Linked DNA regions of Cupriavidus necator. Each later gene encodes a partner of the first gene's protein in a complex. Links are inferred from orthologs where the notes say so. Each region holds a gene or a part of one and is shown in the gene's direction. Other genes may lie near its edges.

Region 1 (3,035 bases):
CGCCATCAAGCAGCGCGAGGTCGATGAGCGCGTGGAACTGGACGATACCGCCGTGCTGGCCGTGGTCGAGAAGCTGATCAAGCAGCGCAAGGATTCGATCTCGCAGTTCCGGCAGGCGGGCCGCAATGACCTGGCAGACAAGGAGTCGGCGGAAGTCGAAGTGCTGCAGGCCTACATGCCCGCCGCGCTGTCGGACGAGGAAGTCGCCGCCGAGGTCCAGCAGGCCGTTGCCGCCACTGGTGCCGCCGGTCCGCAGGACATGGGCAAGGTCATGGGCGTGCTCAAGGGCAAGCTGGCCGGCCGTGCCGACATGACCGCCGTATCGGCCCTGGTCAAGGCGGCACTTGCAGCAAAGTAAATACTGATTTAATCGGTTGCTGGCAAGATAAGCACCGGATCCGCGTGGTTCGGTGCAGTTGCACGGAGATGTCACGTAGTCCGGGCGGCCCTATCACGCTGCACTACAATATTCCGATAGCAGCCGGGCGCCGCACCGGTCACGCATTCCTAAAAGAAGCCGCCCGCCGCGGGACGGCCATGCCTCAGGACGGTCAGTCGGGTGATTCCGCAATCCTTTATTCAGGACCTGCTCAACCGTGTCGACATTGTCGATGTGGTGGGCAAGTATGTGCAGCTGAAGAAGGGCGGCGCCAATTTCATGGGGCTGTGCCCCTTCCATAACGAGAAATCGCCGTCATTCACGGTGTCGCCGACCAAGCAGTTCTACCACTGCTTCGGATGTGGCGCCCACGGCTCGGCCATCGGCTTCCTGATGGAGTTTTCCGGCCAGTCCTACCCGGAAGCGGTGCGCGAGCTGGCCCAGTCGGTCGGCATGAGCGTGCCGGAAGAGCGCGACCGTCTGCCGCCCGGGCAGCGCGCGGAGCAGCAGGCCCGTTCGGTGGCGCTGTCCGACGCCATGACCCGCGCCACCGATTTCTACCGCCGCCAGCTGCGAAGCGCGCCGCAGGCGATCCAGTACCTGAAGGGCCGTGGCCTGACCGGCGAGATCGCCGCGAACTTTGGCCTGGGCTACGCGCCGGATGACTGGCAGGGCCTGGAGGCCGTATTCGGCAGCTATCGTGATGACAACGTGTCGGCGCCGCTGGTCGAGTGCGGCCTGCTGATCGAAAGCGACAAGCGCGATGCGGACGGCAAGCCGCGCCGCTACGACCGCTTCCGCGACCGCATCATGTTCCCTATCCGCAACACCAAGGGGGCCGTGATCGGCTTCGGCGGGCGCGTGATGGGGCAGGGCGAGCCCAAGTACCTGAACTCGCCCGAGACTCCGCTGTTCAGCAAGGGCACGGAGCTGTACGGGCTGTTCGAGGCCCGTCACGCAATCCGGGAAACCGGCTACGTGCTGGTGGTCGAAGGGTATATGGACGTCGTGGCGCTGGCCCAGCTCGGTTTTGCCAATGCCGTTGCCACCCTGGGCACGGCGTGCACCCCTGTGCACGTGCAGAAGCTGCTGCGCCAGACCGACGCCGTGGTGTTCTCGTTCGACGGCGACTCTGCCGGGCGCCGCGCGGCCCGGCGCGCGCTGGAAGCCTGCCTGCCGCATGTGGCGGACAACAAGACCATCCGCTTCCTGTTCCTGCCGGCCGAGCATGATCCGGACAGCTATGTGCGCGAAGAGGGCACCGAGGCCTTTGCCACCCAGGTGCGCAACGCCATGCCGCTGTCGCGCTTCCTGCTGCAGTCGGTCACCGAAGACCTGGACCTGCGCCAGCCCGAGGGCCGCGCCCGGGCCCAGTACGAGGCCAAGCCGCTGCTGCAGGCCATGCCCGCCGGCGGCCTGAGGCTACAGATTGTGCGCGAACTTGCCGATGCCACGGGAACGACACCCGCGGAGATCGAAGCCATCTGCGGCCTGCGCAGCGACCCGGCCCGCGTCGGCCGCTTCGCCCAGCCGCGCCCGCGCACGCGCCGCCAGGCCCCGACCGGGCTGGAGCAGCGGGTGATCCAGCTGCTGATGTGCTATCCGGCACTGTCGGCGAGGCTGGACGAGGATGCGCGCGCGCTGCTGCTGGGCGGCGAGAGCAGCGACAGTGAAGTGCTGGCGCACCTGGTGGAGGCGTGCGACAGCGTGCAGGGCGAGGTCAATTTTGCGGCCTTCAGCGAACACCTGGCCCAGTCGCCCTATGCCGAGGTGTATGCCGTGGCGCGTGCCGCGGTGCTGCGAGAAGAGATCGAAGAGGCACCCGCAATACAGGATTTCGATGCGGCCATTACCAAGCTGCTGGCCGAGCCGCTGCGGCGCGAGCTCGACGGCCTGCAGGCGGAGGTAGTGGCCGGCACGGCCGATGAAGCGGCCAAGCAGCGCATGCGCTGGCTGGTGGGCGAAATCCACCGGCGGCGCCAACTTGGCTGAGGTGCCTGTGTGCGCCCTGGTCATCAACCAGGAGGTGGCAGTAAGCGTTGGATAAGGGACTGGGCCCGGCCCCGCCGAGCTTAAGCCTTGATTTTTCAGGTGAAAACCTCACCTGATAGGGAGCCGGCTATGCGTGGCGTGCTACAATAGCCGGTTTGGATTGCGAAATCTTTCTCTCCAGTTCTGGTGAAAGTGAGCGTGCCAATGGCAAAGGCCAAAGCAACCGAAAGGGTTACCTCTAAAGCTCCCCAATCAGGGAGCGGCAAGGCGTCTGTGAAAACAACGGCGGCGAAGACATCGACCGCGTCAGTCAAGACACCAGCCCGGTCTGCGCCATCAAAGTCCGTGCGTAGCGCGCAAGCGCCCGCCGTGACGACTCCCGCCAGGACTCGCACATCCGAAAAGACAAAGGCCTCGACTTCGGCACGCGAGAGCGGCAAGAGCGCCAGTACGAGCGGCAAGGTCGCCGCATCTGCACCAGTGAAAGGCAAGAGTATCACCGTGGCGAAACAGCAGAATACCGAAGTCGAGAGCAAGCGAGCGGCAGCCGCCGGCGCCAAGAGTGGGGAAGCCAAGGCTGGCACCACCACTACGGCAACCAAGGCGCGTGCCGCGACACCTGCATCCGTTGCATCCGAGCGTCCCGCTGCGCCGGCAATCAAGC
Region 2 (2,891 bases), 480 kb from region 1 along the record:
TCAGGCCATAGGTCCGTTAAGGAGAGAATACGATGCAAATTATTCTGCTGGAAAAAGTCATCAACCTGGGCAACCTGGGTGACATCGTCAAGGTGAAGGACGGTTACGCCCGTAACTTCCTGATCCCGGGCAAGAAGGCCCGCCGTGCTACGCAAACCGCGATCGCCGAATTCGAAGTCAAGCGCGCCGAGCTGGAAAAGGCCGCTGCCGAGAAGCTGGCCGCCGCGCAAGCCGAAGGCGAGAAGCTGAGCGGCCTGAGCGTCCAGATCAGCCAGAAGTCGGGTGTGGACGGCCGCCTGTTCGGTTCCGTGACCAATGCCGACATCGCTGAAGCCCTGGCTGGCCAAGGCTTCAAGCTGGAAAAGGCCCAGGTTCGCATGCCGAACGGTCCGCTGAAGATGGTGGGCGACCACCCGGTCAGCGTTGCGCTGCACACGGACGTCGTGGTCGACGTGACCGTGTCGGTCGTGGGTGAGAGCGTCTAAGGACGTGCCGCCTTGCCGGCGCGCTGCGCCGGCTGAAGCACCGCAAGCAAGAAAGGCAGGAGCCCCGGCTCCTGCCTTTTTTTGTTGCCCGCTTGTCTTTGCCTGCCCGGTCGCCAAATGTCCGGCGAAGTGCGTCCTCCCGCCGTTATAATGCCTCCCCATGAACGCGCCCGTCGCCGACCCCCAACTCGAGAACCTCAAAGTCCCGCCGCATTCCATCGAAGCCGAGCAATCGGTGCTGGGTGGCCTGCTGCTGGACAACGCCGCCTGGGACCGCATTGCGGACTTCATTTCCGAGGCGGATTTCTATCGTTTTGACCACCGGATGATCTTCCAGAGCATCGCCCGGTTGATCTCGGCCACCAAGCCGGCCGACGTGATCACGGTCTATGAAATGCTGCAGGTCGCCGGCAAGGCCGAGGAGGTGGGCGGGCTGGCCTACCTGAATTCGCTGGCGCAGAACACGCCCAGCGCGGCCAATATCCGCCGCTACGCGGAGATCGTGCGTGAGCGCTCGGTGCTGCGCAAGCTGGTGACGGCGGCCGACGATATCGCCTCGGCCGCGTTCGCGCCCAAGGGCCGCGAGGTGCGCGAGCTGCTGGATGAGGCCGAGTCCAAGGTTTTTGCGATTGCCGAAGAAGGCTCGCGCGGCCAGAAGGGTTTCCAGGAAATCCAGCCGCTGCTGACCCAGGTGGTCGAGCGCATCGACGAGCTGTACCACCGCGATTCCACCACCGACGTCACCGGCGTGCCGACCGGCTTCATCGACCTGGACAAGATGACCAGCGGCATGCAGCCGGGCGACCTGATCATCGTGGCCGGCCGCCCGTCGATGGGCAAGACCGCGTTCTCGCTGAACATCGGCGAGCATGTGGCAGTGGAGCAGGGCCTGCCGGTGGCAGTGTTCTCGATGGAAATGGCGGGCACCCAGCTGGCCATGCGTATGCTCGGCTCGGTAGGCCGCCTCGACCAGCACCGGCTGCGCACTGGCCGCCTGCTGGATGAAGACTGGCCGCGGCTGACGCATGCGATCCAGCGCATGAACGACACCCAGCTGTTCATCGACGAAACTCCGGCGCTGAACCCGATGGAGCTGCGTGCCCGTTCGCGGCGCCTGGCGCGCCAGTGCGGGCAGCTTGGCCTGATCATCATCGATTACCTCCAGCTGATGTCAGGTTCGGGCGGCGGCGAGAACCGCGCCACGGAAATTTCAGAAATCTCCCGTTCGCTCAAGGGTCTGGCCAAGGAACTCAACTGTCCGGTGATTGCACTGTCGCAGCTGAACCGAAGCCTGGAACAGCGTCCCAACAAGCGTCCGGTGATGTCCGACCTGCGCGAATCCGGCGCTATCGAACAGGATGCCGACGTGATCCTGTTCATCTACCGCGACGAAGTCTATAACGCAGACTCCCAGGACAAGGGCACGGCCGAGATCATTATCGGCAAGCAGCGTAACGGCCCGATCGGCACGGTGCGCCTGACCTTCCTGGGCCAGTTCACCAAGTTCGACAACTTCAGCGGCGGCCCGGCTTTCTTCGACAACGATACCTGACGAAGTCAAGCCAGCCTGCAATCGTCCGTGCGGCGCCGTCTTGTTTGCGCCAAATTCGCGGGCAATGTCCCAGTAACCCTGTAAAATATTGCGCTTTGATGACAGTCGCCACCCGCGACTGTCATGCAACGCGTCCGCTCAATCCTGCAACACAATCAGCAGCGTCACCACGCTGCCACAAGGAACATTCCATGTTCGGCCGATTCATGCCCACGGAGGGCAAGTTCTTCGAATATTTCAACCAGCATGCCGACTGCGCGGTGACCGCCGCCCATGAGCTCCAGGCACTGGTCAACGACTTGCCCAACGCCGAGGCCCATGCCCGCCGCGTCCAGGCCACTGAAAAGAAGGCCGACCGGATCACGCACGACACCATCGACCTGCTCCACAAGACCTTCATCACGCCGCTGGATCGCGACGAGATCCACAAGCTCATCACGACCATGGACGACATCCTGGATCTGATGGAAGACGTGGCCGAGACTATCTCGCTGTACGACGTGACCAACCTGACCGACGAAGCGCTGCGCCTGGCGGCCATCTGCGTGCAGTGCTGCGACCAGGTCAAGATCGCGGTGGGCCTGCTCGAGGACATGGGCAATGCCAGCACCATCCTGAAGACCGCCCAGCAGATCGACCAGCTTGAATCTGAAGCCGACCGCGTGATGCGCTCGGCGATGTCCAAGCTGTTCCGCGACGAGACCGACGTCAAGCGCCTGATCAAGCTGAAGGCCATCTACGAACAGCTCGAGACGATCACCGACAAGTGCGAGGACGTCGCCAACATCATCGAAGGCATCGTCCTGGAAAACGCCTGAGGCGGCAATCGGCATGCAGACCATACAAATGAGCCT

Evidence for each region.
Region 2: the proteins of dnaG (region 1) and I6H87_RS14480 are in contact, whole or in part, in a crystal structure (PDB 2R6A), measured with the Geobacillus stearothermophilus proteins. The link is inferred for Cupriavidus necator from one-to-one orthologs. Residues at the interface, in WP_049624496.1 of Geobacillus stearothermophilus: Lys456, Leu457, Leu458, Pro459, Ala460, Asn463, Ala464, Leu467, Leu535, Leu536, Ile537, Ala538, Gln544, Glu545, Asp548, Tyr549, His552; in WP_033016901.1 of Geobacillus stearothermophilus: Ser13, Glu15, Ala16, Gln18, Glu91, Leu92, Asp94, Ala95, Val96, Pro97, Thr98, Ala99, Ala100, Asn101, Tyr104, Tyr105, Ile108.

What each region holds. Positions count from the first base shown.
Region 1 is NZ_CP066018.1:2,618,645-2,621,679, forward strand. The notes cover bases 1-2,965. They hold dnaG (DNA primase), read left to right. Parts: upstream 1-559; coding sequence 560-2,371; downstream 2,372-2,965. Other genes in these bases: I6H87_RS12210 (GatB/YqeY domain-containing protein), read left to right, coding at 1-358; I6H87_RS34300 (hypothetical protein), read right to left, coding at 2,467-2,862; rpoD (RNA polymerase sigma factor RpoD), read left to right, coding at 2,852-2,965. Also shown: more of rpoD, read left to right, coding at 2,966-3,035. UniProt on the Escherichia coli protein: RNA polymerase that catalyzes the synthesis of short RNA molecules used as primers for DNA polymerase during DNA replication.
Region 2 is NZ_CP066018.1:3,094,382-3,097,272, forward strand. Bases 21-2,841 are described here. They hold I6H87_RS14480 (replicative DNA helicase), read left to right. Parts: upstream 21-645; coding sequence 646-2,037; downstream 2,038-2,841. Other genes in these bases: rplI (50S ribosomal protein L9), read left to right, coding at 33-485; I6H87_RS14485 (DUF47 domain-containing protein), read left to right, coding at 2,229-2,841. In the rest of the region: more of I6H87_RS14485, read left to right, coding at 2,842-2,855; I6H87_RS14490 (inorganic phosphate transporter), read left to right, coding at 2,869-2,891. UniProt on the Escherichia coli protein: The main replicative DNA helicase, it participates in initiation and elongation during chromosome replication. Travels ahead of the DNA replisome, separating dsDNA into templates for DNA synthesis.